3 regions of the Chryseobacterium sp. JV274 genome follow, and region 1 is predicted to be linked to each of the others. Evidence: riboswitches for the same ligand, from Rfam matches in the RefSeq annotation. Region 1 holds a riboswitch; each other region holds the start of a gene.

The links. A riboswitch is a leader RNA that binds a small molecule or an ion and turns the genes downstream of it on or off. The one in region 1 is predicted to bind S-adenosylmethionine.
Positions count from the first base shown of each region.
Region 2: it holds a riboswitch for S-adenosylmethionine, as region 1 does, so the genes downstream of both, CHRYMOREF3P_RS12940 (TonB-dependent receptor plug domain-containing protein) here and CHRYMOREF3P_RS15850 (SusC/RagA family TonB-linked outer membrane protein) in region 1, are expected to answer to the same signal.
Region 3: it holds a riboswitch for S-adenosylmethionine, as region 1 does, so the genes downstream of both, CHRYMOREF3P_RS12600 (TonB-dependent receptor plug domain-containing protein) here and CHRYMOREF3P_RS15850 (SusC/RagA family TonB-linked outer membrane protein) in region 1, are expected to answer to the same signal.

Region 1 is NZ_LR824569.1:3,432,712-3,443,601, reverse strand. Features, by position in the region: gene CHRYMOREF3P_RS15865 (RHS repeat-associated core domain-containing protein) at 1-14, shown strand, start outside; gene CHRYMOREF3P_RS15860 (hypothetical protein) at 29-493, shown strand; gene CHRYMOREF3P_RS15855 (RagB/SusD family nutrient uptake outer membrane protein) at 594-2,087, opposite strand; gene CHRYMOREF3P_RS15850 (SusC/RagA family TonB-linked outer membrane protein) at 2,105-5,038, opposite strand; SAM riboswitch class I at 5,122-5,220, opposite strand; gene CHRYMOREF3P_RS15845 (type II 3-dehydroquinate dehydratase) at 5,466-5,873, shown strand; gene CHRYMOREF3P_RS15840 (hypothetical protein) at 5,945-6,382, shown strand; gene pckA (phosphoenolpyruvate carboxykinase (ATP)) at 6,432-8,048, opposite strand; gene CHRYMOREF3P_RS15830 (GYDIA family GHMP kinase) at 8,176-9,081, opposite strand; gene fabD (ACP S-malonyltransferase) at 9,092-9,967, opposite strand; gene CHRYMOREF3P_RS15820 (LysM peptidoglycan-binding domain-containing protein) at 10,039-10,890, opposite strand, start outside.
Region 2 is NZ_LR824569.1:2,796,684-2,807,573, forward strand. Features, by position in the region: gene CHRYMOREF3P_RS12915 (reprolysin-like metallopeptidase) at 1-1,008, opposite strand, end outside; gene CHRYMOREF3P_RS12920 (prolyl oligopeptidase family serine peptidase) at 1,145-3,247, opposite strand; gene CHRYMOREF3P_RS12925 (hypothetical protein) at 3,343-4,017, opposite strand; gene prfA (peptide chain release factor 1) at 4,100-5,185, opposite strand; gene CHRYMOREF3P_RS12935 (APC family permease) at 5,332-6,642, opposite strand; gene CHRYMOREF3P_RS12940 (TonB-dependent receptor plug domain-containing protein) at 6,650-9,073, opposite strand; SAM riboswitch class I at 9,168-9,273, opposite strand; gene CHRYMOREF3P_RS12945 (alpha-amylase family glycosyl hydrolase) at 9,544-10,890, opposite strand, start outside.
Region 3 is NZ_LR824569.1:2,721,391-2,732,280, reverse strand. Features, by position in the region: gene CHRYMOREF3P_RS12605 (outer membrane beta-barrel family protein) at 1-1,009, opposite strand, end outside; SAM-I-IV-variant riboswitch at 1,128-1,225, shown strand; gene CHRYMOREF3P_RS12600 (TonB-dependent receptor plug domain-containing protein) at 1,523-4,267, shown strand; gene CHRYMOREF3P_RS12595 (DUF5694 domain-containing protein) at 4,381-5,220, opposite strand; gene CHRYMOREF3P_RS12590 (outer membrane beta-barrel family protein) at 5,245-7,368, opposite strand; gene CHRYMOREF3P_RS12585 (sensor histidine kinase) at 7,560-8,579, shown strand; gene CHRYMOREF3P_RS12580 (LytR/AlgR family response regulator transcription factor) at 8,572-9,249, shown strand; gene CHRYMOREF3P_RS12575 (aconitate hydratase) at 9,411-10,890, opposite strand, start outside.

The sequences.
Region 1 (10,890 bases):
ATACCAACCCATAATAAATGTAAAAATTATGAAACTTTTTTTATTAGCAATATGCCTTGTCGTTTTTTCTTGCACATCCAAAATTAAGGAAGGTGCAGAAATGACTATATACAATGAAACAAATTCTGATATTTTTATCATAGACAAATTTCATTTTGATAATACAGACCTTTCCAAACCCTTTGAGATATTTTCATATGGTTATGATAGTTCCAATACAAAAGAAATTAGACCTTACTTAAAGCCCGAATATGTTACGATGTATACAAACAAAACATTATTTTTTCCTTTAGGAGATTATGATAACAATAAGGTTTATAAGACTTTAATATTTTATTTTATTAAGAGAGAGAATCTGAGGAAAACCAAACAGGAAATACTCACCAATAAATTATATGACAGTATAGATATAAGCTTAAGCAAATTCCACAAGGAGGGTAACGATAATCATATGCATATAAAAGAAAACAAGGTTGAATTTAAAAATTATTAATAAAAAAGAGACTGTCTTTTAAGGCAGTCTCTTTTTTTAAGCAAAAAAGCCACCGCAAAAGCAGTGGCTAAAAATCAAATCTAATTATAAGTATGTCCTCTTATAAATTCGGGTTGTTTTCAGATTCTCTTTGTGGAATACTGAATAAATAATAATTACTGTTGGCTGTGAAAGCAGATTTATCCGGAAAATCAAGAACAGAATGTCCTTTACCGTCTACTATTTTCACGGTTCCGTCCGGTGTAGTAATCTGAACTTTTATCGGTTTACCATCAGCATCTACAAACGGTTTTCTTACCACCGTACCCTGCGTTCTGATAATATCTGAAAGGGAGAAGCCTTCTCCAAACAATTCTTTTCTTCTTTCAACCAGAACTGCTGCTACAACCTCATTCTGTGATAATGAACCATTATAAATATTGGCATTTCTGGCAGATTTCAACTGATTAAGAACGGCTACCGCCTGAGAGACATTTCCAGTTCTGGCTTCAGCTTCAGCTTCAATCAGATACATTTCAGCAGCTCTCATATAAACGATATCTGCAATAAGGGTTGGTTTAAATTTAAACTTAGCATACCTCAACAATCCTTCCCTTCCTTTTTGTCCATCCCATGAAAATAACTGAGATCTGATATCATTGGCATCAAAGAGATCTTTAAAATAAGGATCTGCCATAAAACTGTAATAATAACTTCCTGATGAAGACACATCCAGATAATGGAAGGCATAACTTGCATCAGACTGTTCCTGCGTTTGCCCGTGTCCCCAGATCCATTCTGCATTATTGATGTCATTAAAACCATCTTTGTATTTTTCAGGAGCCATCAACGGAAAACCTTCTCTTGCAATTTTTGCAGATGCTGAAGCCTTACTCCATTCCCCGGTATTCAGGTAAGTTCTTGCCAAAAGACCGTTCACTACAGCACGGTTGATCTTATCTTTGTTATTTCTCGTATAAGTTTTCAACAGGTTATCTGCCTCGGTAAGATCACTTTTAATCAAAGTATAAATTTCTTCAAGACTTGCTCTCTTCTTCCCTACTGTACTTGTTGTGGAAGGTTCAGTATAAATGGGAGCTGTCAAAGCTGACTTATCTTTCAGATAGCTGAACTGATAAAAGCTTGCCAGATTCAGATAACAGAAAGCACGCAATGCTTTAGCCTGACCTTTCACCTGATTCTTTTTCTCCTGACTGCCTTCCGTTCCATCAATTCTTGTAATCACATTATTCATATTATTGATGGTGGAATACAACATCGTCCAGATAAATAAAGGTCTGCTTGCTGTACTGTTTACCATTTCAGTAAATGCATAGGTTGAAGCAAAACCATATTTATTAGTCAATACAGCCACATCACTTCCCATCGCATCACTGGCTCTTAAAACTGTAGAATACCCAATATTGGCATACGTTGTTCCGTCGTTATTAAATTTTGCCCACGTACCGTTTACTACAGTTTCTGCACTTTCAGCTGTTTTGAAAACTTCTACACTGCTAGCCTGATCAGTTGGAGCGGTATCCAGTTCACTTTCACAGCTTGTCAGTGACAAAAATCCGATAACAGCAAATGATAGATATTTTAATTTTTTCATTGTTTCAATTTTAAAGGTTAAAGAGTTGCCTGAAGACCAAAAGTAATTGTTCTCATTGCCGGATATCTGTAATACGTTGTTCCGTCCAAAGCCTGTTCAGGATCCATCCCTTTATGTTTATAGAAGGTCAGAAGATTTTCTGCCTGGATATAAATTCTGAATTTCTTAAGTCCTATTTTCTCAAAATAATCCTCGGGAAGGGTATATCCTAAGCTTACATTTTTAAGTCTTGCATACGTTCCGGAGTAAAGGAATCTTGAAGAGGTTGAGGTCCAGTTATTCGTTGTTGTACTTAATCCAGGAACATCCGTATATGGATTTTCCGGAGTCCATCTGTTTAACATTTCAGCGCTCCATGCACGTCCTCCCGCACTTCCGTTATGCATAATGGAAGTATAATCCGTATCTAGAATTTTTCCTCCGATTTTGAATGTCAGTAATCCTGAAAAATCAAAATTCTTATAAGTAATACTTGTACTGATTCCTCCTGTCAGCTTAGGCAAAGCTGAACCTTGTAACAACTTTGTGGCTTTTGAATATTCCGAAGTCGTTCCTTCTACTGAATTTCCGCTGGCATCGGTAGCAACTGTTTTCCACAAAGGCTTTCCATTGCTTGGATCAACTCCAGCCCACTCCGGAATAAAGAAGTCGTATACCGAACCTCCTACTGTCAACAACTTAGTTCCTACCACAAGAGAACCTCCGGGTAATTTCGTTACCTTATTGTTTAAAGTACTCAGATTCACATCTACATTCCATTGGAAATTATCATTCTTAATGGGTGTTGTGAATAATGAAAATTCAAATCCTGTGTTCTGAATGGTTCCGATATTCGCCGGATAATCACTGATTCCCAATGATGGTGCTACAGGCATATTAAACAAAAGGTCCTGACTTTTTCTTTTAAAATATTCGATATTCCCTTTAATTCTGTTATTCAGAATTGCGAATTCCAATCCTACATTTAAATTAAGGTTGGTTTCCCATTTCACATTATTGGTAGACGTTTTTTCCAGTGTTGTTCCCGGTTCTCCACCAAGGCTGATAAATCTGTACAACTCCTGATAAGCATAATAAAGCGGCTGTCCGTTTGGTCTAAGCAGTTTATCATTTCCTTGTCCTCCATAGCTGGCACGCAATGTCAATTGATTGAAAACATTTAAACTTTTGACAAATTCTTCGTTTGAAATTTTCCATGAACCTCCTACTGACCAGAATCTTCCCCATCTGTTATCTTTTGCAAATCTCGATGAACTGTCTGCCCTTCCTGATGCAGATAAGAAATAGGTATTGTTGTAATCATACTCTACTTTTCCAAGGAAACTCAATAAACTCAATTTATTACTGTTTCCGCTGAAACTTCCCAGTAAAGAAGCGGCATCCGGCTCATAATAGTAAGGCAGTGAGAACTGACTTCTTGTTCCGGAGATTGTCTGATAATCATATTTATAAAATTCGTGCCCTGCTAATGCATTGACATGATGTTTTCCAAACTTTTTATCATACGTCAGAATATTACTTGTTGTATAAGAAAGCGTTCTGGTATTGGTTTTCGTCACCGATCCTCCAATCTCTGCGCCTTGCCCCAATAATGGATTTGAATAATAATGTCCGTTATAATTCACCAAATCCACAGAGAAGCTCGTCTTGAATTTTAACTCCGGCAAGAAAGTAAATTCCATAAATCCTTTCCCTGAAAAGTTGTCCTCTTTATTTTCGTTTTTGTCTAATGGTAAGGTTGCTGCGGCATTTTGATTCTGAAGCGCATTCGTGGGTCTGTATTTTCCAAAATCATAAATCGGGTTTCCATCAGCATCCAAAATATAAGTTCCGTCAGCATTTCTTTCATAATAAGGATAGAATGAAGGAATAAATCTTGCCGCATTGATGATGTTACTGGCCTTGGAATCCGAAGAAGTAGGTGCCTGCTGAATACTGTTTGTATAACTTAAGTTCACCCCAACATTCAGCCATTTTTTTACTTCAGAATTGATTTTCAATCGGGTATTATATCTTTTATATCCTGATTCAATTGCCATTCCTTTATCATCCAGATACCCCAGAGAGAAGAAATAATTACTTTTCTCACTTCCTCCGCTGATATCAAGATCCACCTGATTTCTTGAAGCCACTCTCTGCAAGATATCTCTCCAGTCATCATTCCAAAGTGGTGATGCGCCAGGTAATAGTTTTCCATCTGTACCTACCGGCTTTGGATAAGCTGTCCCATATGGATTAATCCCTAATGAAGAAACAAGGTTGTCTGTTGCCATCTGAGCTGCCTGCTGAGAAGAAACTTTCCCGGATTGATATCCATTTCTCAATGCTTCCCAGTAAAGTTGAAAATACTGATCTGTATTTACCTGCTCATAGTCTTTTACCGCTCTTCCGGAGAATCCCTGACTGATATTAAAATTAACTTTCGCTTCCCCTTTCTTACCTGATTTTGTAGTAATGATGATAATCCCATTTGCTCCTCTTGAACCATACAAAGCACTTGCTGTAGCATCTTTCAGAACACTTATAGATTCGATATCGCTGGGACTGATAGAGTTCAGATTTCCATCAAAAGGAATTCCATCCACTACATATAACGGATCGCTGGAAGCGCTTATTGAACCAATTCCTCTGATTCGGATCGTGGAAACCGCACCTGGCTGGCCTGATGCACTGGTAGTCTGAATCCCTGCAACCTGTCCTTCTAATGCTTTCGTAATATTCGTTACAGGTCTGTTATTGATTTTATCGCTGGAAATTGTAGCCACGGAACCGGTATAGCTGTTTCTTTTCGCTTTTCCGTAAGCTACCACTACTACTTCATCAATCTCTTTTTCATGAAGGCTATCTTTTTTCGGCTTGGAATTCTGTGCATTTACACTGGTAATTCCCAGAAAAAAAGCAGCAACCGGAGGTATCCAAGCTTTAGAATTAAATAAAGTTTTACTAGTCATAATCAATTTTATTTATCATATATTAAAATTTAGCCCTTTGCAGAAAAGTCAGCAAAGGGCATCGATAAATACGATAAACCAAATGCTTATTTTTCCTTAAAAGGCTGAACGTAACACCTTGCCCAATGGGTAGGTTGTTAAGACTTCACGGGGTCAGTTCCCTCCATCTTTCTTTATAAGCCGATCGAAATATGTTTGCAAAGCTAAAAACTTTTAGTCTACAAAACAAGTAGACTTATTTATTTTTCATGATAAATTTTTAATAATTAACATAAAATTTTAATAAAACTCATTACAATAAGGAGTTGTAGCCGTTACCATTTATTCAAACATGACAAATATCATTATTAATAATTCAATGGAACAAATATTTGAGGACATCTTAATTTTTGTATTATTAATTGAAAAAACTTTTTAATTTTATAGGATGAAAGTTTTGATTATAAATGGGCCTAATCTCAATCTTTTGGGCACGCGGGAACCGGAAATTTATGGAAATGTTTCCATGGAAAGTTATTTGGAAAATTTAAAATCCGAGTTTCAGTCTCATGAAATACAGTATTATCAGTCCAATATTGAGGGCGAGCTTATCAACAGACTTCAGGAGGATGATTTTGATGCAGTGGTAATTAACCCGGGAGCATTTACCCATTATTCTTATGCTATCGCTGATTGTTTAAAGAATATCCGCAAGCCAAAAGTAGAAGTACATATCAGCAATATATACAAAAGAGAAGAATTCCGCCAGAAATCTGTAACGGCAGCGAATACAGATGCTGTTTTATCCGGCTTTGGAATGGATGGGTACAGATTGGCTTTATTGAGCCTGAAGTAATTTTCAGTCTATATTTTCCCACAGATAGCACAGATTCTCACAGATAATTATGTATAAAAAGAGAATAATTTATGAAGATAAAGGATAAGATTTACTGTAAAAGCATTGGCATATATTCCGGGCAATTAACGAAGAGAAAATCTTATATCGTTGAAGAAATAAATGATGAAAATATAAGAATCTGGAATGACGAAGGAAAACTGAGATGGTATTCACAATTTTATTTTAGTGCAGACAATGATCCGGAAATAATTTCTATTAACATAGATGATCCAATAGAAAATATTGAATCTGATGCCATAGAAGTAACTATTACCTTTTCCAACAAAGCAAAATACTGGATGACTTTCACTACTCCAAAGTATTTAGATAAGATATTGGACGAAGAATCTTACTTTTCTTCAAAACATTTTATGATCATAAAACATTTAACTGAAGAATCAATCAAATCAACAGTCATAAAACTTGATGAACAGGATGAATTGATTGAAAGCTGTCAAAAATATTAATAAAAAAGCCTCATCTGTGATGAGGCTTTTTATATGTTATAGAGAACTATTAGATAGTCTGTTCCTGTAACTGAGGTCCTGAAGCAACTAATTTCTTACCTTCTTCAGTATCACAGTATTGCTCAAAGTTTTTGATATATCTTGAAGCAAGATCTTTTGCTTTTTCTTCCCAGTCTGAAGCGTTCTCATAAGTATCTCTAGGATCTAAAATACCTGTAGAAACGTTTGGTAATTCAGTAGGAATCTCAAGGTTCATGATTGGAACCTGAGTTTTAGGAGCATTATCAATAGAACCGTCAATGATTGCATCAATGATCGCTCTGGTATCTTTCAGAGAAATTCTGTTTCCGCTACCGTTCCATCCTGTGTTTACTAAATAAGCTTTAGCTCCGTGCTCCTGCATTTTACCGATCAATGTTTTAGAATACATTGTTGGGTGCAATGTAAGGAATGCTTCACCAAATGCAGGTGAGAAAGATGGCTGAGGCTCTGTGATTCCTCTTTCTGTTCCGGCCAATTTAGATGTATAACCGCAAAGGAAGTGGTATTGAGCCTGATCTTCATTTAAGATGGAAACCGGAGGAAGTACCCCGAATGCATCTGCAGAAAGATAAACAATCTTCTTAGCATGACCTGCTTTAGAAGGCAATACAATTTTGTTGATATGGTAAATTGGATAAGAAACCCTAGTATTTTCTGTGATAGATCCGTCAGTATAATCTGCTATTCCATTGTTCACTACAACGTTTTCAAGAAGTGCATCTCTCTTGATTGCTCTGAAAATATCCGGTTCTTTTTCTTCTGATAAATCAATTACTTTCGCGTAGCATCCTCCCTCATAGTTGAATACTCCGTTGTTATCCCATCCGTGCTCATCGTCACCGATAAGGTATCTTTTAGGATCTGCCGATAAAGTAGTTTTACCTGTTCCTGAAAGACCAAAGAATAAAGCAACATCACCTTTTTCTCCTACGTTTGCAGAACAGTGCATTGAAGCCATACCTTTTAATGGAAGGTAATAGTTCATCATGGCAAACATTCCTTTCTTCATTTCACCTCCATACCATGTACCTCCGATGATCTGTAGTTTTTCTGTAAGGTTGAACATGATAAAGTTCTCAGAGTTTAATCCCTGAGCTTCCCAGTTCGGGTTTGTTGTTTTTGATCCGTTGATTACTGTGAAATCCGGCTCACCAAAGTTTTCCAGTTCGTAGTGAGAAGGACGAATAAACATGTTTGTCACGAAATGTGCCTGCCATGCTACTTCAACAATAAATCTTACTTTAAGTCTTGTATCTGCATTTGTTCCACAAAAAGCATCTACTACATAAATCTTCTTAGCTTCAGAAAGCTGGTTCATCACTAGTTCCTTACAAGAACCGAAAATTTCTGCTGATGTAGGTAAATTTACTTTACCATCCCAGAAAATTGTATCTCTTGTAACATCATCCTGAACAATATATCTGTCTTTAGGTGAACGACCTGTGAAAATCCCTGTTTTTACTGATACCGCGCCAGATTCTGTAAGTTCAGCTTTCTCAAATCCCTGATTTTCAGAAGAAACTTCAGCCTGATATAATTCTTCATAAGAAGGATTGTACACTACTTCATAGTTTCCTTTAATCCCTAATTTCTCTAAATCCTGGATGATTTTAGTGTTTTTCATTTTACTTATATTTTCTATTTCTTTATTGACTTCAACAAAAATAATATTAATTATTTGTTAAAGGTGGTTTAAATATACTGATATAAGTCAGAATGACAAATAAAAAAACAGGATCGTAATGGTTTGATTATAAATCAATTATATTTTCCCATTCAAAAATAGTTGTAAAACCTTTCTCCCAAAAATAGTTCTTGTAGTCCCCAAATTTGGCACTCATTACAAAATCTCCCCCCCATGCGCCTAAACTTTTGACAAAAGAAGGGCAATCTGAGAATATTTTTTCTTTAACTGTGGATATTTCAAGAAAATCAGCAATTTTACGCTCATGAATCATCATTAATTCGGAAAATTTTTCCAATTCACTGCATAACATTATTTTTTTTGTGATATTTGAAAATTCTTCAATCAATTCAGGAGACTTCTTTTTTGATTTATAAAAGTTGATCCCTTCTCTGCTATCCTGCTTCTGATTTAAATGAATAAAAATCAGTTCATTTTTAAATGAAGGATTGAAATTTACCTTCTCATATTTAATCTCAGGTTTGCTTTGAAATAGAACTGCAGATTTTTCTTTTGCCACTGCAATATCATATCCGCTTCCTCCTAAACTAATTGCATTAAGATGAAAAGGATCAATCTCAGCCCATTCTGCAAGATTGTTCATCAAAGTAGAACTGCTACCAAGACCATAGTCTGCAGGAAACTGAAGATTAGTTTTTAAGTGGTAAGTAAGATTGAATTTGAATTTAGTATTAGAAAGCTGCTGAACATTCTTTAATGTTTTGACAATAAATTCAGCGCTTGATGGAATATTGGTTTCTAAGACCTGCCAGTTTTTATAATCAATGACCGCCTTCAACCATAATTTGTTTTGATGATAAGCCTCCCAAAGAATAAGTGACCTCTCATCTTCTTTTTCTTCAAAGAAAAACTCTTGTCCCAGCTTGGTAGGTACCGCTAAGACAAGAGCTCCGTCGATTGCGAAATATTCTGAAGTAAGCATAAGCTTGCCCGGTGAAAATATCGCGTTCATATATTTTTAGTTAGATTGCAGAAGCAGCATCTACTGATCCGTCAATTTTCTTGATCAGTCCCTGAAGGGTTTTTCCTGGTCCTACTTCTACGAAGTTGGATGCCCCATCTTTAATCATATTCTGAACAGACTGCGTCCATTTTACAGGACCGGTAAGCTGATCGATCAGGTTTTGTTTGATTTCGTCAGGATTCGTTACCGCTGTTGTAGTGATATTCTGATATACAGGAATAGTTGCTTTTCTGAATTTTGTTTTTTCGATAGCTGCTGCCAGTCTTTCTTGTGCAGGCTGCATCAATGGTGAATGGAAAGCTCCATTTACTGGTAGTAACAATGCTCTTTTAGCACCTGCTTCTTTCAGTTTTGCACAAGCTTCTTCTACTGCTGGTGTTTCTCCTGAGATCACCAATTGTCCCGGGCAGTTATAATTTGCAGGAACAACAATTCCACTGATTTGCGCACAGATTTCTTCAACCTTAGCATCATCTAATCCTAAAATAGCAGCCATAGAACTTGGATTGGCATCACAAGCAGCCTGCATAGCTTTTGCTCTTTCGGAAACTAATTTCAAACCGTCATCAAAGGATAGAACTCCGTTGGCAACCAATGCTGAAAACTCTCCTAAAGAGTGTCCTGCAACCATTTCAGCACCAAGACCGTTTACGGCTTTTAATGCTGCTACTGAATGTATAAATATTGAAGGCTGGGTAACCTCTGTTTTTTTTAGATCCGCGTCCGTTCCGTTAAACATAATGGAAAGAATGTCGAAACCTAAAATTTCATTGGCAGATTCCATCAGATCTTTAATATCTTTTCTAGAATCATACAATTCTTTTCCCATTCCTACGAACTGAGAACCCTGCCCTGGAAATACAAGTGCTTTCATGTATTAAATTAAATATTATGCAAATATAACTATAATGTTAACAATATTCTTTTAAAGAACAATAAATCATGTTAAGGTACCAGTCTGATTACTCTGTAACCCGTGTTTACATAAGCACCGTTAGCTTTAGATTTTACAAACTCAAATTTTGTAGCAAGCTGAGTCTGAACTTTATTCATCTGTTTAAAGATTTCACCTTTTTTATTCTCTCTGGTTAACATGTCATTGACAACATCAAAACCTACGATAGCATATTTTGGTGGAGTTTTACAGTATTTGCTTTTGTAAGCAGCCAGTATTTCTTTTTCAAAGGTACCGTCTGTATTGATCTTTCTATCCATCAGATAGACCAAACTAGCCTGGCTCAGCTCATCAACTTTTTTCTCAAAAGTTGGAGAATAGAACATACTGAACGCTTTCACGCCCTGTACTTCCTTAGAAATAGCAATAATTCTGTTGGCAAAAGCATCTCCTGCTGCATTATCATCATTAGCAAGAATAGCAATAACCGGTGCAGACTGACCTGTCATCATATTCTGATCAGGCTGAATATCCGCCGGAGAGTTGACAATAATGATATTAGGATTTTTCACAGCTTTTTCAAGCCCAGCTTTGATGTAATTGGCATTTTCTTTTTTGGCATCTGCCACTACATATATTTTCTGGTCAGAATAAATTCCTTTTACTTCTTCTACAATCTTATCAGCATACGTCTGATTGTTGGTTTCAACGATAATAAGATTATTATAGTTATATAATTCCGGAGTGTTGGCAAATGGTGCTACAATCGGGATTTTCTGATTTTTTGTAAAATCAAGAACATCAATTACATTAGATTTAAAGAAAGGTCCGATAATAAGATCTGTATTATCAGGGTTAATCTGTGTCAAAGAATTTTTGAATGATGCTTCATTTCCAGAATC
Region 2 (10,890 bases), 640 kb from region 1:
TATATCGAAAGAATCTCCTACCGGGTTTGTATTCTGTGTAAATGCAGATCCTTTTGCTAATGAAGTAGCTGTTGCAGGATCAACACATGTAGATCCGATAGATCCAGCATTTCCATTACCTCCTGAGGCATTGAAAACGTGTCCCATATCGTAATTAGCATTTCCAACCAGGCTTGTTAAAGTTTGCTGAAGATTTAGATTTAAATTTCCAGTATAAGGGTCTGTTGTGGAATCAGTGAAAATAATATTCGGAAGATCCTGAATAATAAGCTTAATTGCAAAATCTTTCTGGAAAATACCGTTTACACGGGTCATCGTAGCATTCATCTGAGTAACCGTATTGGCTGTTCCTCCAGACGGATCAAATTTCTTTGTATATTCTCCTGTAGTAGAAAGAGCTAATCTATACGTCCTGTATTTTGTACTTGCCGGTCTGTTTGTAATTCCTAGATTAGAAAGATTTTTTTTCCCGAAAGCTTCTAAAGACTTTATATCTTTTAAGCTTTTCTCTTCTGTAGTACATTCAAAGCCATGATCAGCATCTGTTCTTTTCGTTTTATAAAAAACTCCATACACCTGCTTGTCTGTAGTAATAGGTTCTATAAACTGGAATTTCCCGTCTTTTATAATCATTGACTGCATTTCAGTAGGTGCAGTACTGAATCTTACATATTTACCCGGATCATCAACCCCTACTCCTATATAAGATCCTAATTGATATCTGTCTGCCATAGATTTTTCCATAACAGGATCACTATATACCGCAAACTTTTCAATCTTTCCTTCCGCTGTAGGAAGAGATACAATAACAGCCTGAGCGCCTTTTCCTGTTTCTACAGCATCTTTTAAAATGTTTCTAAGCGACTGCAAATCAAATCTGTAAGAATACTGAACTTCTACTTCTTTTCTGATTTGTGATGTCCTTTGGGAGGCTGGTTCCCACCTCTGTGCATTAAAGCTGGACAACCCAGCAGCCAATGCACAAACTAGTAAAATTCTCTTTTTCATAATTACTTAATTAATTTAGAATTAATAAACTTTAAATATCCGCCATAAAAATAAGAATTATAAACACAACCACATAAAAAAAACAGTCAATTTTAAACAAAATCGACTGTTTTTTTAAATATTATACTTTTTACAATTATTTCTTTATTCCCATCTCAAATAAAGCAAATGATATAAGATCTGCATTTTCACTAATTACCTGATCTGTAGCTCTTCCGGCTCCGTGTCCTGCATTCTTTTCAATCCTCAAAAGAATAGGATTTTTACATGCCTGCTTCTCCTGAAGTTCTGCTCCAAATTTGAATGAGTGTGCCGGAACAACTCTGTCATCATGATCACTAGTGATGATCATTGTTGATGGGTAGCAAGTTCCTGCTTTTACATTGTGTACGGGAGAATAAGATTTAAGATATTCAAACATTTCTTTACTGTCTTCTGCAGTACCGTAGTCATAAGACCATCCTGCTCCGGCTGTAAATTTATTATACCTCAACATATCCAAAACACCAACTCCCGGGAAGGCTACTCTTGCCAGATCCGGTCTCATTGTCATGGTTGCACCTACCAGCAAACCTCCGTTTGATCTTCCTGAAAGCGCCATGTATTGTTTTGAAGTATACCCTTTGCTCTGAAGATATTCTCCTGCAGCAATAAAGTCCTCAAAGACATTTTTCTTTTGCTGTTTTGTTCCGGCATCGTGCCATTTTTTACCATACTCACCGCCACCACGAATGTTTGGAACAGCGTAAATACCTCCATTTTCCATCCAGATCGCGTTTACTACGGAGAATGATGGCTGTAAGCTGATGTTAAAACCTCCATAAGAGTATAAGATCGTAGGGTTTTTACCATCAAGCTTAGTTCCTTTTTTATAATTGATCATCATAGGAACTTTCGTGCCGTCTTTTGAAGTATAGAATACCTGTTCTGAAACATAATCGTCCGGATTAAACTTCACCTTAGGTTTTTGATAGACTTCAGATTTCCCTGAATCTACATTGAATTTATAAGTAGTTCCCGGTGTAATATAATTGCTGAAAGAAAAATAAACATCTTTCTCTTTTTCTTTTCCACCGAATCCTGAAATATTTCCTTTACCCGGCAATGTAATTTCTCTGATCAGTTTTCCAGCCTTATCAAATTGTTTTACCTGATCTATGGCATCAATCATATAGGTTGCAAAGAAATATCCACCTCCTGAAGAAATTCCTAACACATTTTCAGTTTGTGGAATGACATCCTTCCATGTTGCCGGAGCAGGATTGCTTATCGTAGTTTTTACAAGACGCATATTCGGAGCATCTTTATCTGTAAAAATGAAAAGATCATCACCTTGTGTATCTACAATGCTGGCATTGATATCAAATCCGTTTACAATCTGTACGAAATCTCCTCCTTTCTGAAGGTCTTTGATGTACAATTCATTACCATTCGTAGCGTTAGCGGCAGAAATAATCAGATATCTCTGATCTTCAGAAACTCCGGCCCCCAAATATCTTCTTGGCGTTTTATCTCCTCCGAAGATCAATTTATCTTCAGACTGTTTTGTACCTAATTTATGAAAATATACTTTATGCTTGTCTGTCATACCGGAAAGCACAGTTCCTTCTTTCGGCTTGTCGTAGCTTGAATAATAGAATCCTTCATCTCCCTGCCATGAAATTCCACTGAATTTCACATCCAGTAAAGTCTCATCAATTTGTTTTTTGGTAACAGCATCGATGATGATGATCTTGTTCCAGTCACTTCCTCCTTCAGAAATAGAGTAAGCCGCAAGGTTTCCTTTTTTATTGAATGAAAGATTGGAAAGAGAAGTTGTTCCTTTTTCCGAAAATTTATTAGGATCTAAAAATACTTCTGTAGCATTGGTCTTGTTGTTTGTTCTGTACAAAACAGACTGCGCCTGCAAACCATCATTTTTATAATAATAGGTATAATCTCCTTCTTTGAAAGGTGCTGAAATTTTTTCATAGTTCCAGATTTCCTTCAACTGATTTTTAATTTTATCCCTGAACGGAATTTTAGAAAGATAATTCTGACTGTAAGCTACTTCTTCATCTACCCATTTTTTTGTAGGTTCAGAATCGTTTTCCAGATCTCTGAAAGGATCAGAAACAGCAGTTCCAAAATAGGTATCTGTCTGACTTCCTTTTAATGCTTTAGGGTAATTCATTTTCTGAGAATAAAAAGATGCTGAAAACAACACTCCAGCGGTTAACAATATAGGTTTAAAATTCATACTGATCGGTTTTTCTCAAAAATACGTAAAGTATGTGAAATAAAAAAAGTCCCTTTATATTGGGACTCTTTATTCTTTAATGGAATATTTTTCAACTATTCATTGGCTCCGAAGCTTTCAAAATAGAAATCCGTAAGATTGGTAACAATCTCATCGGGACTTCCGTTCCAGTAGTATATTTTATCGCCTTCTTTAAGTTCATAAAGATTAAAATTCTGATCGGTTGTTACTGTTTTATCAGCATTTTTGAAGTCCTGAACCGCCTGAATCAAATATTTCTTAAGGTCTTCTGCTTTTATTTTATTGAGATCACCCTTGGGTCCGGAAGTTAATTTTGAGGGAACCAGGAAGCTTACGGAATAACTTATTTCTGCAATTTTTTGTCCTTCAATATATTCATTCGGGACAACTTTTACATTTTTAATTGTCAGTTTTCCTGTTTTAAAATTCCCAAACATTGCGGTAAAGTACTCCTCCGCTTCTTTTTTACATGCTGCAGCCGTTGCCTTAGGGAAAGCAGACAGAAAATTCTCTACACTCCCATCCATCATTTCTTTTGACGTTTCTTTAAAATCTACCTGGTAAGCATTCTGTCCTTCCACTGTTGGTTTTAAGTAATCATTCAGTTTATTCAACGCCGCTTCATCATTATTCACAAAAGTTCCGAAAAATAATTCGAAGGCTTCTTTGGGCTTCTTCACTTCAGTTTGAGCCATAAGATGCTGCCCTATCATGGTAAGCAGCAGTAAAATAATTTTGTAGTTTTTCATAGTTAATATTTTTATGTTTAGTTATTTGAAAAAACAAAGCCCCTGAAGGATCAGAGGCTTTATTCTTATTTTGTTTTTAATTTTAATAATTTTCTTCTTCCCCCTTCATTTTCTCTGCATTTTCTGCCATGATTACGGCATCAATCATTTCAGAAATATCTCCATTCATGTAAGCATCCAGATTATACATAGACTTGTTGATTCTATGATCTGTAACTCTTCCCTGAGGGTAATTGTATGTTTTAATTTTTGCAGAACGGTCACCGGTAGAAACCATAGATTTACGTTGTGCAGCAATATCTCCCTGTACTTTCTGCAATTCGATATCGTATAATTTTGTTCTTAGCATCTCCATTGCCAGTTCACGGTTAGCTAACTGAGAACGAGCCTGTTGACATACCACTACCATCCCTGAAGGTTTGTGGGTAAGCTGAACTTTCGTTTCAACTTTGTTTACGTTCTGACCTCCGGCACCTCCTGAACGGGATGTCTGCATTTCAATATCAGCAGGATTCAGTTCAAAATCTACTTCTTCAGCTTCCGGAAGAACAGCAATTGTAATGGCAGAAGTATGTACTCTTCCCTGAGATTCTGTTTCAGGTACACGCTGTACACGGTGAACTCCGGATTCGAATTTCATGATTCCGTAAACGCCTTCTCCTTCCACTTTCATGATCAATTCCTTGTATCCTTTGGCAGCTTCGTTAGAGTCTGTTACCTCATGTCTCCATCCTTTTGTTTTAAAATACATGGTATACATTCTGTACACGTCCTCTACAAAAATAGCGGCTTCATCACCACCTGTCCCGGCACGTAATTCCACAATAACGTTTTTGTCGTCAGCAGGATCTTTAGGGATCAGTAATACTTTCAGCTCTTCTTCCAATCCTGGAAGTTTAGCCTGAGCTTCCAGCTTTTCTTCTTTAGCAAGATCTACCAAATCTCTGTCTGAACCGTCTGCAATAATTTCTTCAGATTCTTCAATACTGTCCAGTGCTCCCTTATACTGATCGTAAACTCTTACAATTTTTCCCAAATCACTATATTCTTTGTTCAAAGAAGAATATCTTTTTTGGTCTGAAATGACATCAGGCTGTATAATAAGGTCTGCAACCTCATTATATCTTTGTTTTATAGCTTCTAATTTTGGAATTAATGATTTAGACATTGTAGAAATTTTGTGGGTGCAAAGATAAGGATTATTAATTCAAAATTAAAATTACTGAGCATCATAAATTTTTGAGCATTAGGGATAAAGAGGGCTAAACTGTAAAAAGGTGAATTTATCAATTGTATATTAACCTTTCTATGCCATTAAGGTTTGTTTTGATGTTGTTTGGAAAGTCTCCTGTCAACCCAATATAAAATAATTCCTACAGCAATAATTCCTACTCCTATAAGACTTTCTTTAGGATTATGAATAAATGTAAAATAGAGAATATAGATACTGAACAATAGAAAAACGGCTGGAAAAATATGGAAAGCATTGGATTTAAAAATTTTCCTGTCTTTTTTCTTCAGGAAGAATACGGTAGAAATCGCCAGACTTGCAAAAAGCTGTAAAATAAAGGCTGTGTAAACAAAGATTTCTTTAAAACTTCCGGTGAGAATAATAACCACAGCAATAACTGCATGGGCAAAAATAGCTCTTACGGGAATTCCTCTTGCATTACCCGCTGATAACGGTTTCCAGATGTAAGTATGTTTTGCAAAAGCCTGTGTCAATCTTGAACCTACCCATAAATATCCGCTAATTGTTGCAACCAGCTGCAGCGCAATAAAAATATTGACAATCTTTCCAAAGATAGGCCCCAGCATATTGACAGCAGCTTCCCCCATTACGTCTTCTTTTCCTGCCAACTGACTCACAGGAGCATGTTTCAGCATAATATAATTCACCAAAATATAGCTTATCGTCACGAAAATAGTTCCAATGATCAAAGATTTGGGAAGGTTTTTCTGGACGTCTTTTATTTCTCCTGCGATGTAGGAAGCAGAATTCCAGCCTGTATAAGAATAGGTAACAAACACCAGAGACGTAGCAAAGGCAGGAAGCATGATCTCATTCTGCCAGCTGCCACTGAAATTCAGACTGTTGCCAATCTGTGTAGATTCTGAAAGCCCAACTCCCAGAATAACCAGTACAATAATAAAGGCTATCTTGATGAATGTAAAAAAGTTATGAAACCTACTGGATGTTTTTAAACTGAATGACAATGCCACTGCTACCAGAAAAATAGCGGCAATTGCAAACCCATTTCCAAAAGAATAATTGAATACAGAAAGGTATTTCGACATTGCCAGTGCAGCCAGCGCAACCGGAGAGGAAAATCCGATGATGAGTGAAACCCAGCTTATCAGATATCCGAACAGCGGATGATAGGTTTCTTTAAGATAGATAAAATCACCTCCGTTTCCTTTGAAATGTGAGCCTAATTCGGCATAGCAAAAAGCCCCGAATAAGGCGAGAATTCCTCCAATGCTCCATAACAGGAAAATACTGTAGGTATTGGTAATATCGGATAACTGAAATCCCAGGGTTGTAAAAATCCCTGTTCCTATCATATTGGAAACGACGATGGCTGCTGCTGTTTTCCAGCCAATCTGATGTGAGGTAGTACTCATTTAATGATTAAAAATTAAAATTAAACCTTCCGAAGAAATAATTCCCCAGTGTTCCCATCTGAACTGGCGCATATTTGAATACTCCATAGTATGAATTTTCATAAATCTGGCGATCCGGAAAAACATCAAATACATTGTTGGCCCCTACTGTAAAGTTTATACTTTTTGTGATATCATATCCAATACTGATGTCCGTAACTACTTTTGGGGAGAATTCCTGAACGCCTCCAAATGGATAACCATCTCTTATTACTTTACCAAAATAGGTATTTCTCACGAGAAAATTGAACTTCCCGATTCCATAATTTAATCCAAATGAAGCTTTTGTTTTTGGAGACAGTGTTTCAATGATATTGATCTGATCCGGACCAAAAAACTGATTTTGAGGAGTTCCTAAGTTTTCCGGAAAATGAAAGTCTGTAATTTTAGTTTCTGTATAATTTCCGGCAAGATTCATATTTAATTTTCCGTTACCAAGAATCCAGTCATAAGAAACCACTACATCTACTCCTTTCGTTTCTGTATCAATGGCATTGGCGAAGAACCTTCCGCTTTCCACCTTAAACTGGTCTAGTCTTGGGTCTGTTATATTACTGGTAATCACAATTCTGTCTTTCACTTTAATCCAGTATCCATCTATAGCGACCGTTAAATTGTGTAAAGGTTTCAGGGTAAATCCCGCACTCGCGTTGACAGAAGTTTCCTGTTTGAGTTTATCAAATCCCAGAATTCTGGCGGCTTCGCTATCGTTACTGAATATTCCTTTGGTAACAATCTTTGAGCCTGAAGTAGAAATATCCGCATATGAATTATTGAAATACTGCTGCTGAAGGGAAGGTGCCCTGAATCCTGTTCCAACGGCAGCTCTTATTGCATAATTTTTTACGAACTCATATCGAACGGCAAGCTTTCCATTCAACGTATTTCCGAAATCTGAATAATTTTCAAATCTGGCAGCGGCGTCAATATTTAATTTTTTATCTAAATCATAGGAAACATCCGCATACACAGCAGTTGAGTGTCTGTCTTTTTTCAAGGTATTGTTTGGAGAAAACCCGATAAAAGATTGAGATCCACCCGCACCCAATACTGTTGACCCTTCTGTAGCTACATTTCCATTGATATCATATTGGGTATAAGAAGCTTCATCCCCTGGTTTGATCTGGTATTGTTCAAACCTGAATTCTCCCCCAAATGCGATATTGAAACGGTTTATACTTTTGGAAACATCAAGATTCACGGTATTCTGAAGAAAACTATGGGCTCCTGCATAAAACCGGGTTGGCGATTTTACCCCGAGAGAAGCATTATTGGTATTGCTTACATTATAATTGAAGGTATTACTTCCGAATGTGTTGCTTAGATCTAATACCCAATCATTGACATTATATTTTGCTCCTACAGCATAGGAAATATCATATACCTGAGATCCAAGAGTTGCCTGAAAGCCGTTCGGATAAATGGATGAAACCACATTGGATGTTTCGCTCGGCAGTCTTCTGAAACCAAAGCCTTTTCCTTCTTTGATACTAAAACCTCCGAAAGAATAGATTTTAAATTGATCGTTAAAAGGATATTCTGCATTGAAAAACAACTGTCCCTGCCTGATCTGCGCATCTCCAATCTGGAAATTGAAATCATCACGTGACAATCCCCGCTCCTTAATCTTCGCATCATCTGCAGCTCTTGCCGCTTCAGGATCATTTGCAAAGGCGTAAGCGAAATTATCTCCGAAAATATCTAGATCGTGATTTTGAGTTCTTGTGGTTTTTCCTCTGTGGCTTAATTGTAGAGAAAGGTTGATATAACCCTCTTTTTTTCCTAATGAAGTACCATAATTGGCTCCTGCCTGATAGGTATCTCCATCATTTCTCCCGGTCAATCCATACGTAAGACTTGCTGAGGCTCCCGTATTTTTTTTAAGAATAATATTGATCACTCCTGCAATGGCATCAGAACCGTATTGTGCTGCAGCTCCGTCCCTTAACACTTCTATCCTATCAATAGCAATAACAGGAATTGTACTCAGATCTGTTCCTACAGAGCCATTCCCCACGGTATTCTGATAATTGACTAAAGAAGTGGTGTGTCTTCTTTTCCCGTTCAGCAATACGAGAACCTGATCAGGGCCCATTCCTCTTAAGGTTACAGGATCAATATGTTCCGTACCATCAGAAGCAGACTGTCTTACGGAATTAAACGATGGGATAACATAATTCAGAAGATCCTGAGCAGTCATTTGCGGAGAACTCCTTTGAATTTTGTCAATATTGATAACATCTACAGGAACCGGTGTTTCCAGTTTTGTTCTTTTTACATTACGGTTTCCAACGATAACAATATCTTCTATTTGTTTTCCTTTCTCCTCATTCTCCTGAGCAGCAACCAAAATTGCCCCAAGCAATAATACAGCTGTACTTAATTTTTTCATTTTTGTTCTTGCCAATTAATAATTACAGTCTGACGGATTTTTCCGCAGATATACAAGACTTCAAGAAATGGAATTCATATAAGAATATTGACTTCGCTTATCTCCCCCTCAGGGTTGGAATTAGCACCTTTACACTTCTCGAATCGTGCAGGTTGCTAAGGTTTCTTTGGGCCAAATCCCTCCACCTTTCTTGATAAATCTACTGCAAAAGTAGACTATTTTTTTAAATAGACAAAAAAGGCAAATCTGCTACACTGCAAATTTGCCTTTTATTATTTTATAGAACTTGTTTAAAGTTTTATTTTTGAAACATTAAGATTATAGTAAGGCGATAAGAGTATTAAGATAAGCTTCGCCTTAAGCTTAAAAATCAGAATGATTCATCTTAACTACACTTTATTTCTTAAATCCTTCTTAATGGTTTCAATATATCCTACATTTTTAAGTCTAAACAACTTCATAATTTGTTTTTATCTGATTATCATCTTTTGAATGGCAATTCCGGTTTCCGATTTCAACTGCACCAGATAAGTTCCTGCAGGATAACTGACTTTCATTTCATAAGTTCCGTTTTCTTTATTCAGTTTGAATGAATCCAGTTTTTTACCCGTCATATCAAAAATCAAAATTTCTCCGTTTTTTGCTTTATTAAAAATTAATTTCGCCACTCCGTTTTGTATTGGATTATCAGCGATCTGAAGTGATAATTTATTTACAGTATTTGGATCTGTTGTTGACAGTGCACCTCCATAATTCCCGAAAATCCTGAATTCTCCTGGCTGTAAAGTTATCGGAGCCGTGGTAGAGGCGATATTCGAAATACTGTCATCCATGAGATTCTGCCATTGCCCTGTGTAAGGAAAGAAAGGAACAACATTTTTTGCAGATATATCATAATTGGCCAGTACGACAACATTTTTTATCCCGGTTGTAATAGCCGAATCATAGAGATAAATTCTTGTGATCAATCCGTCCGGATCATTAATCAGATTATTGGATTCTATACTGTACGTTTTAGTTTTAAAAATCTGATGGGTATTTCTGATCGTGATTATTTTAGCCCATATATCATATACAGCTTTTCTGTTTACGTTGGTATCATAGTTTAAAGTAAATGCAACAGGCTTTTCATCCGTTCTGCACCCGTTATTGATAGTACCGTCAGCACATCTGTTGATACTGAATTCATATCCTAATTCCCCAAACTGCCAGATCATTTTCGGACCTGGAATAGTAAAGAATGTCGCACCGAAAGTTTTCATTCTTTCAAGAGCTGTATTAAGGTTTTTAACGTCATAGCTACCGTTCGCAGCACCATATGCAAGATTTTTAAACATCAATCTTTCTTCATCATGACTTTCTCCGTACCCTACAGCACGCATATTGGTAAACCCATGAAGACTATGGTTCATTCTGTCATAATTACTGTTGTCTTTATATCCCATGGTATTCTGGTTATAAGGCTCCGTTTGTTTATTCCAAAGCATCACTCCTTTTCCCTCTGCTACCCTGTAGTTTGCCCATTGCTGTTCTTCTGCATCCGTTCCCAGATGCTCAAAAATCATGTAAGAATTGGGATCGATTGCCCACTGTCTGTCTGCATAATGTTTCATGATATCCACTCTGTCCTGCTGATAAGCGTTGGTGCATGCTTCATCATTTTCGGAGCAGCTTTGGGTAAATCCTTTTGTTAAATCCCAGCGGAATCCGTCAATGTGATATTCTGTCAGCCATTGTTGAAGACATCTTTCAACGTAATATTGAGTTGAAAGGCTTGTATGATTAAAATCGTTAAATACATTGTATGAATGTTTCGG
Region 3 (10,890 bases), 710 kb from region 1:
TCATTGCACTGTTAATTGGAGGATTGGGAGCTGCAGCAAATATACCATCCTGAAAATAATTGTCCTGAGAGAATTTACTGTCTGATCTTGTGTAGCCAAACTGAAAGTCCAGTTTTTGAGATTTGTCAGCAAAACGTTTCTGATACGTTACAACAGCTTCCTGTCTCAAGCTATTGGTATGGGCCACATCAGAAGATGTATAAAAAGCTTCTCTTAAATCCTTTGGATTGTTCTGAAAAGGTAAATCTCCATGACCGTTACTTAAAGTATAATTGTCATTATTATTGTGGTAAATATCGTAGTTTAATAATAATCTGTCCTGTCCTAAATCAAAAGTCAATCCTGATTTTGCAAAATACCCACGTCCGTATCTGTCGGTATGACTTGTTAAAAGCTCATCCTGTTGGCCGTTCAGCATACTTTCACGGTAGTTTTGACCAACATTCAGCTGCCATCCGAAATATTTATTTCTGGCATTTAAATTAACGGAGTTGGTCGTTCTGCTTCTATACTTGTCATAATTTGTGAAAGAATAATTTCCGGAATACGTAGCAGTTAAATATTTATTGGCATTTTTGTTCGTGATGATATTCATGATTGCACCTCCGGATGTAGCCGGAAATTCAGCGCCGGGTTGAGTGATTACCTCAATTCTTTCTACAGAATTGGCAGGCATTCCTTCAAGAAAGGAGTTCAATTCATTGGATGTGATGTTCAGAGGTCTTCCGTTAAGATATACTTCCAGCATTTTTCCCTGGTACATCATTCCTGCGATGTCGGTAGATACCAGTCCAGGAAGCTTTTTTATTCCTTCCAATACGTTTCCGTTGTTCAGCTGAGGTTGCTCGGAAAAGTCAAAAATAGTACGGTCTGCCTTTTGTTCAACTGCTTTTTTAGTTTTGGTGATGACTACACCTTCAATCTGCTTTTCCTGAGGTTTGTTGTTTTTTTCCTGTGAAAAGACAAAAACAGAGCTTAATAAGGATAACGCGAAAATCGTTTTTTTCATAATGTTTTTACTGATATCCGGTTAGACGCTGAAAAAGATAATTTGTTACGCTAAAATGTTGAAAATCGAATTTTAGGTTAAATATTTTTTTATTTACGAAATAATTATATCTTTGCCGGGTAATTATCAAGAATCTCTAGATGGGATAGCAACCTGCAAAAACAAGCAAGGTGCTGCAATCGATAAGCCGGATCTTCCGGAAAAAATGTTTATCATTCTATCATTATCCCATCTTGAATTTTTGTTTTAAAGTTAAATTCAAATGTTTAAAGACAAGGGAAATCTCCTTACATCAGTTATCTTTTATTCTTCGGATCATGAAGTGAATCTTCATTATTCCCATATGTTTTCATGCCATTTCTATATGCGCATGTGTTGTTGCTTCTAGCCTTTTCTATTTCTAAAAAATAATACAAACATTTCGAACATTTATGTAACCTTAAAATTTAGGGATACGGGATTTGTATTGCTCAAAAAACAATTTTTAACAACAAAAAGTAAACAACAAATAACATGCATAATTTCAAGAAAAAAATATTTGTTCCTTCTATTGCGCTTATTTCTACATTTTATTACGCACAGACGGACACGTTACAATCTAAGAAAATAGAAGATGTAGTCATCCTTGGATCAAGAGGTTCCGGAAGATCATTGACAGATACACCTGTTCCGGTAGACATCATTAATATATCAAAAATTTTAAAACAGAGCCCGACTAATAGTATCAGCCAGGCCTTAAATTATATTGTACCCTCATTTTCATCCACTTCTCACACGGTTAACGATGGAACTGACTTTGTAGATCCTGCTCTTTTAAGAGGTTTAGGTCCGGATCAGGTTTTAGTTTTACTCAATGGAAAAAGAAGATACCAGTCTTCATTGATTAATGTTACCCTCACACCGGGAAGAGGATCTGTGGGAACCGATCTTAATGCTATTCCAGCTTTTGCTTTAGAAAAAATTGAGGTTTTAAGAGATGGAGCTTCTGCCCAATATGGTTCTGATGCCATTGCTGGAGTCGTTAACCTTGGATTGAAAAAAAGATTGGGGCTTTCCGGACAGGTGTTTTTAGGTGGATATGCTTCACCTGTTGCCAATAATTTCTCCGGAGGAGTGGATGGACAGACCATTTCTGTAGACCTTAATTATGGAGCTAAAATTGGACAGACCGGATTTTTTAACGTTACAGGTTCTGCCCAATACCGCGACCCTTATTCCAGAGCCGGAGTAAGAGAAGGAGATATTTTCAATGCCTATAATGCCATTAATTACAGAGCATTACAGGATGGAGTGAATATTGATGGGTTGTATAAAAATATTACCAATACTTCCAATACTCAGCAGATTATCAATACAATTAAACAATATGCAGGTAAGGTTGGATATTTTGCACCGGATTTTCAGTCTCAGATTTCGGGAGCAAATAGTATTTCGGACCTTCAAAAATTATTAGGTAAAGATTTTACCTCCCAGGAACTTAATTACAGAGGATTAGAGAGAAAAGATTTCAGTCTGAGAGCAGGACAGTCTAAGCTGCAATCCGGACAGCTCTTCTTTAATTCTGAAATTCCTGTTAATGAGGAATGGAAGGTTTACTCATTTGGAGGTTACAGCTACCGCCTTGGAAATGCCGGAGGATTTTACAGACTTCCTAATACTGAAAGAAACATCAATGCAGTGACTCCCAACGGATATCTTCCTCAGATTGAAGCAACCGTAAATGATTATTCTCTCGCTGCAGGAATTAAAGGGAAATGGAATGGCTGGAATGTGGACTTCAGTAATACATTCGGGAAAAACGTCTTCAGTTTTGGGGTGGTAAATACCTTTAATGCATCACTTACAGACAGTTCTCCAAGAACTTTTGATGCCGGAGGCTCTGAGTTTTCACAAAATACCATCAATCTTGACTTTTCCAAAAAATATGATGTCCTGAAAGGATTGAACATTGCATTTGGAGGTGAATACAGACACGAAAACTATAAAGTAAATGTTGGAAAAGAAAATTCTTATGCTTCTTATGATATTTATGGACGTGTGGTAACCGCTAAAACCCCTGAAAATGAAAAAGTAACCGATTTCTTTGGAAATATAAGACCGGCCGGAGCTCAGGTTTTTCCAGGGTTTAGTCCGGAAAATGCAGTCTCCGGAAACAGAAACAGTATTGCGGCTTATGCAGATGCAGAGCTGGAGGTTACTGACGGATGGCTGCTGGAAGGAGCTTTACGATATGAGAATTATTCAGACTTCGGATCTACATTCAATTATAAGCTGGCAACCAATGTAAAGCTGGCTCCCAATCTAAACTGGAGAGGTGCTGTTTCTACGGGGTTTAGAGCACCATCTTTAGCACAAATCTATTATAGTTCTACTTCTACACTGATTCAACAGGGAAAAACTACACAGGTAGGTACTTTCAGAAACAATTCTGAAGCAGCACAGGCATTGGGTATTCCAAAATTGAAACAGGAAACCTCACAATCCTACAGCACAGGAATTACATGGAAGATTCCGTCATTAAGCCTGACTTTCACAGCAGATGCTTATTTAATAAAGATTAAGGACAGAGTAGTATTGACAGATCTTTTTTTCCGCCCTAATGGTAATTTTACCCCAGGTTCGGATCAGGCAGTTCTTCAGGACGCTTTTGATCTTGCAAGGGCAAGTGCTGCCAATTTTTTTGCCAATGCGGTGGACTCTCAGACGAAAGGGCTGGATATTACCATTTCTCAGAATTCAAAAATCTCATCAGGGATTTCTTTGGAGAATAACTTCGGCCTTAATCTTAATCAGACCAAAAGAATCGGAGATATCCATGCGTCACCTAAATTAGTAAGCCAGATTGATAATTATTTCTCAGAACCGAACAGAGTATATTTTGAAGAAGCTGTACCACGTGTAAAAGCTACCTTATCCAATACGTTAAGAGTTTCCGGATTTACTTTCCTGCTGCGTAATTCTTTCTTCGGTAAAGTGACAGATGCCGATGTTTTAGATGCTAATTTTGACGGAGTAACAGGAAGTACAGAGCACTTCATTCTTAATAATCGTTTGATAACTGATTTATCTGTAGGATATGATTTTAATAAAAATATTTCAGCAACTATCGGGAGCAATAATATATTGAATATACTGCCTTCTAAAAGCCCGAATATAAATTCATTAACAGCTGATAACCAGTTTGTATATTCAAGACAGGTTTCTCAGTATGGTATTGGTGGAAGGTTCTTATTTGCAAGAATTGAATTCAGATTCTAATAAATAAAGCTTAGAAAATTTAATAAAAAAACAGAGAAGATATCTCTGTTTTTTTATATTCTATTACACCATAAAGAATGAATTATCTATTAGGGTGATTATTCTAATTTTATTTATTTCAGTGAATAAAATTCAATAAAATCATATTCGGCGGAAGAAGAGAAAAGCTGTCTTAGTACTGCTGCATGGCCATTTCCGGCTATCACAAGAATTCTGTCTTCACTGTTGTGAGGAATCTTCTGAATATTGCGGAACATTCTCAGATTTCTGCTGTACCAATACAAGGCAAGCATATCTGCTCCATCAAATTCTCTAAGTGTAAAATCTCCACTCAGGTAAGCTCCATATCCATACTGATGACTTTCTTTAGAATTCATGTAGGTAAATGTGTCTAAAAGTGATTTGAAATTTTTAGGTTCAGAACTCTTGAAGAAGCTGATAAACTGTTGGGAAATTGCATCATCACTTTTAAAATCATAATCTTTGCTGAGGTTATTAAAAAATGTAGAATCTGTTTTCCCAAATTTTGTCTGGAGATCATTCCAGATAGATTCTGCATCTATACTGAACAGTTCGTTGACTTTAAGTTCATTGGCGATGCGCATAGCAAGCTGATAGCGTTCGTCTCTTTCTTCTCTGTGTTTTCCCTCACCATACTCCTTCAGTTTTTGGTTTGCATTCCAGTTTGGCCAGGCTTCAATAGCAATCTTAGTAGGTTTAAATTTCTTGATATATTCTACAAGTTCAGTAACTTCCTTTGCAGTTTTAGGTGAAAGAACATCTATCTGATCTTCCTTATTGGTTGTATGAGCATCAAGATTAGGATAGTCAAAGTGGAAAGACCCTACAACAAGGACTTTGGTTTTTGGATTTTTGAAATAGTCCGAAGGCTTCTTTTGAGCAAAAAAGAATGTGGGAATGCATAGTAGAAGAATATAAATGAAGGTTTTCATAGGTTTATTTTTTTTGTTATTAAATTATTGAGCACGGTTTTTCTCTTCAAAATCCACCACTCTTTTATTAGATTTTACTTTCTGATTTCCAAAATTGTAAGTGATGCTGAGTGCCAGTCTTCTGGCATCCCAATAGTTGTTGAATGACTGTGTATTATCTGTGAAATACATATCTGCCTTAAAACCAGACTGCCTGAAAATATCACTCACCGAAAGGTTGACCTGAAGAGCCTTTTTCGCAAAACTCATCTTTACTCCTGCATCAATGCTTGCTCTGTTTTTTGCTGCAATATATCCGTCACGTGAAGGCAGATTCTGCCAGTAGTTGACAAACAGCATGAATGTTTTCGCCTTATTCAGCTGAAAAGTATTGTTGAGGGAATAATAAAATGACTGTCCGTTTTTAGGAATCAGATTGAATCTTGTAATCTGGGTCTCATTGTAACTGAACGAAGTTGAGATATTACTTTCCCAGATTTTGAAAAACGTATCTGTGTAATTGAAATTGATCCCGTACACGTTCTGATTATAATAATTTTCATAGGTACTGGTAAGGTCAATGCCGTTCAGGAATGAAATCTGGTCAAAATTATTCGTAGTTCTCTGGTAATAAAGATTCGCAGAAAATTTACTTTTAAAAATATAATTGAACTCAATATTATGATTAAAAGAGGGTTGCAGGCTTGGATTTCCGGAATAATATGTATTAGGATTGGAATACCATCGGAACGGATCTAAAGCCCGGAAATAAGGACGGTTGATTCTTCGGGAATAATTAATGCTGAACTGATTATTTTCATTGGCTTTATAAGATAAATAAGCTGTCGGGAAAAACTTTCCGTAATTATTCTCAGATTTTGACTGTGTAGTAAGGGAGAAACCGCTGGTTTGTGAATATTCATAACGGAGTCCTGCCTTTACAGACCATTTTTCACCAAAATCTTTACTGGCACTGATATAAGCTGCATAATTCTTTTCGTTATAATCAAAAAGATTGCTCTTTGCAGGATCTGTGATATAATTTCCATTGATGAAATTAAAATATCCAATATCCGAATTATTGGAAAACTGGCTGTATTTCGTACCGGTTTCTAACTGAATTTTTTTGAAATTTAAAGTTAAGTCAGCCTGTCCGGAATAGATCTTATAATCTACCGAAGAAAGATTTCTCACGACCTGTGTTGCGTTGCTGCTGACATTTCTTGTTGTAAAATTAACTTCCGTATCAGGTAAATTTCCATAATAATTGGCTCCGAAACTTAGCTTATGCTCTCCAAATTTCTGGTCAAAATACAGATTAAGCATTTGGGTTGTAAAAGGAGAACGATGCTTTGAATTCGTCTCTGTTTGTAAAGTAGGCGTACCATCTGTAAAGTAACTTTGTGTTGAAGTGATATCCATATTCGTATGCCCTTTTGTAATATCGTATACCAATCCGATATTGGAATTTTTAGAAAGCGAATAATCAAAATTGGCATTCAGACCGAGCCCGTCATTCATATCCCTTCTGTCATCCTTGCTGACAGAAGAACTTTGGCCAATAATATTATATTTTTCTACTGATCTTTTATCTCCGTCATAGCCCATTACTTTTACGGAGGCTTTTATTTTTTCATTCTGATAATTCACTCCTGCCACACTGCTGAAGCCGGCATATGTTTTTTGAGTATAACTGGTCGTCAGATAACCGTTCCATCCAAGATTCTGATTCTTTTTAAGGACAATATTAATGATTCCGCTATTTCCCTGTGCTTCATATTTGGCGGGTGGAGTGGTGATCACTTCTATTTTCAATATATTTTCAGAACGAAGATTTCTCAGATAATTAATCAGTTCAGATCCGGAAAGATTCAGCATCCTGTCATTCACCATCACAGAAACTCCGTTTTTTCCGGCAATAGAAAGAAGACCTTTATTTTCATCCACCTGTAATAAAGGAGTGCCGGCTAAGACCTCGGTTCCCGAACTTCCCTGTGAAAGCATAGAATTCTGAACATTATAAACCAGGCGGTCCACTTTACGCTCTACCAGAATTTTTTTGCCATTCATCGTTACTGCCTCAATTTTGTTGACGTTAGCAGTGTCTTTTGTTTGTGCTGTTGTGAAAGAACAAGCAAGGGCGGTTATAAATAAAAGATGCTTTTTCATAGGTTAGTAATGACAGATTAAATGATCTTTATGTTGAATTTCTCTGACAAAAGTATAGGAAGAGCCTTCCATTGGAAATAGCATTTAGATGAAGCCTGAGATTATACATGTCAAAATAGTTTCGTCGGAAAAAAACAGGTTTTTATCGAAAAGGGTTGATGAATTGTGGGGGTATAGAATTATATTTGAATATGAATAAAAAGCAAATTATCTGGCTTCAGATTTTTTATTGGAGTTTCAATTTTATAGGAAACAACATTACACCTTATTTCTTTTTTCCTGAGCGGAGAGGATTTGAATCATATGTGCTGAACTTTACTTATTTTATTACAGAAATCTCTACTTTTTATCTTTTGTATCTGGTTATTATTCCGAAAGTATTAAATCTGGAGAAACTTTATTCTGCCGTTTTAGTTTTTTTGATCTCTATTTTAAGCTTTGGTGTAATTCGGTATGGAATAGAAGAAGTGCTGCTTCCTATTACCCTTGGATTTAGAAATTATAATAAAGATACCGGACTTTTATATTATTTGACGGATAATATCTACAATGCATCATTGACTGTTTTCATTGCAGGAATCCTGTGGATCGTAGAGAAATATGGTGTTGCCGAAAATGACAAAAAGCAGCTTTTGATTGAAAAAAAACAGGCAGAACTTCAGGCGTTGAAAACCCAGATCAATCCTCATTTTATTTTTAATTCATTGAATAATATCTATTCTCTCGTATATCAAAAATCAGATAAAGCACTTCCTGCCATTGAGGAACTTGGCCAATTACTGAGGTACAGTACAAAAGATCTAGAAAAAGACTCGATTTCTCTGGATAAGGAAATTGGATATATTGACAGTTTAATTGCACTGGAAAAGCTTAGAATCAGAAATCCTGAACTGTTGAATATAGAAAAAGATATTCAGTATCCACAACTTAAAATTTCACCGATGCTGTTGGTTCCTTTTGTTGAGAATGCTTTCAAACATGGTGATTTTCGTGATAAAGGTTTTGAAATGAAAATCTCTGATCATGATAAGATTCTGCATTTTTATCTTTTAAATTTTAAAACACAGAAAATGAAAGATACCGTGTCTGGAATAGGTATTCAGAATGTGAAAAAAAGACTGGAAATCCTTTATCCTAAACATCAGCTTGAGATCAAAAATTCAGAAACGGAATTTATTGTAGATTTAAAAATTGATTTACGGCATGAATAAGATAAAATGTATTATCGTTGATGATGAGCCGCTGGCAATCTCTTTGCTGGAGCATTATGTAGAGAAAATTCCTTTTCTTGAACTGGTTTTCTCTACAGAGAATCCAATTCTGGCTTTAGAATATCTGCAGAAAAACGATTCGGATCTCATCTTTCTGGATATTCAGATGCCGGAGCTTACGGGAATCAATTTTATGAAGATTGTTGGACCTGATCAAAAGTATATTCTGACTACAGCGTATTCGGAATATGCGTTGGAAGGATATGAACATAACGTTGTGGATTATCTTCTGAAGCCTATCTCCTTTGAAAGGTTTCAAAAGAGTGTATTAAAAGCTCAGGAGCGGTTTTCTTTTCCACAGGAAGAAAGCACCCATTTCTTTGTGAAATCCTCCGGACAAAGGCATCGTATCGGCTTTCATGAGATTTTATACGTAGAAAGTATCAAGGACTACGTCAATATCCGGACAGAAAATGATGAGTTTATTGTTCTGGATACTCTTAAATCAATGGAAAGTCAGCTTTCTGAAAAATTTGTACGGATTCATAAATCTTTCATTGTCAATTTGGATAAAATCAAAAGTATTGGGGCAAAAAAAGTTGTTCTTCCTGAGTTTGAAATTCCTATCGGGGAAAGCTATAGAACAAATCTTCTGGATAGATTAAAGTAAGAAAATTGTAAGTTTTGGCTAAAGCCAGATGTATTTTATAATTTTAAAAGCGGACTAAAGTCCGCTCCTATTGAATTTATTGGCAGGAATTTTTGGTATGAAAATAAAAAAGACGACTTCAATTGAAGCCGCCTTTATATTAATTAATCTAACAATTAATTTTATTTTTCCTGTTGTTTGATTAGGTTCAGTGCAGAACCCGCTTTAAACCACTCAATCTGCTGATTGTTATAAGTATGGTTTGCCATGATGATATCTTTAGTTCCGTCAGCATGAACGAATTCTAAAGTCAACTGTTTTCCTGGAGCAAACTGGTCAAGATCTAAGAAGTTAACTGTATCATCTTCCTTGATTTTATCATAATCAGCTTCATTAGCGAAAGTGATTCCAAGCATACCTTGTTTTTTAAGGTTGGTTTCATGGATTCTCGCGAATGATTTTACCAATACAGCTTTCACACCAAGGTGTCTAGGTTCCATGGCAGCGTGTTCTCTTGAAGAACCTTCACCGTAGTTCTGGTCTCCTACAACGATTGTTGGAACGCCTGCCGCTTTGTAAGCTCTCTGTACAGCCGGAACCTCACCGTATTCACCGGTTATTTCATTTTTAACTTTATTGGTTTCCATGTTGTAAGCATTTACAGCTCCGATCAACATGTTGTTTGAGATATTATCTAAGTGACCTCTGTACTTCAACCATGGTCCGGCCATAGAAATGTGGTCAGTAGTACATTTTCCGAAAGCTTTGATCAATACCTTAGCTCCTTCAATGTTTTTACCATCCCAAGCCGGGAATTCTTCTAATAACTGAAGTCTGTCTGAAGTAGGACTTACATTCACAACAACACTGGAACCATCTTCAGATGGAGCCTGATATCCATTATCATCTACCGCAAATCCTTTTGAAGGAAGTTCATAGCCTTTAGGTTCGTCAAGTTTTACCTGCTCGCCTGCTTCGTTAGTTAAAGTATCTGTAATCGGGTTAAAATCTAGTCTGCCTGAGATCGCAACAGCAGCTACCATTTCAGGAGAGGCTACAAATGCATGGGTATTTGGGTTACCATCAGCTCTTTTGGCGAAGTTTCTGTTGAAAGAGTGAATAATAGAGTTTTTCTCTCCTTTTTCAGCACCTTCTCTGTCCCATTGTCCAATACATGGTCCACAAGCGTTGGTAAAGATTCTTGCGTTTTCAAATTTCCTGAAAGAATCTAAGAATCCGTCTCTTTCTGCTGTAAATTTTACCTGTTCAGAACCCGGGTTGATTCCTAAGATGGCTTTAGGTTTTACACCTTTTGATACGGCATCTTCTACAATGGAAGCAGCTCTTGATAAATCTTCATAAGAAGAGTTGGTACAAGAACCGATAAGTGCCCATTCAACTTCCAAAGGCCATCCGTTAGCTTCAGCTTTAGCTCTGAATTCTGCAACCGGAGTTGCCAGATCCGGAGTGAAAGGTCCGTTTAAGTGAGGCGTCAGTTCAGAAAGGTTGATTTCTATTAACTGGTCGAAATATTGTTCAGGGTTTGCATAAACTTCTGCATCTCCTGTTAAATGCTCAGCAATTTTATCCGCAGCATCCACTACATCCTGTCTTCCGGTAGCAGCAAGATATCTTCTCATAGAATCATCGTATCCGAAAGTA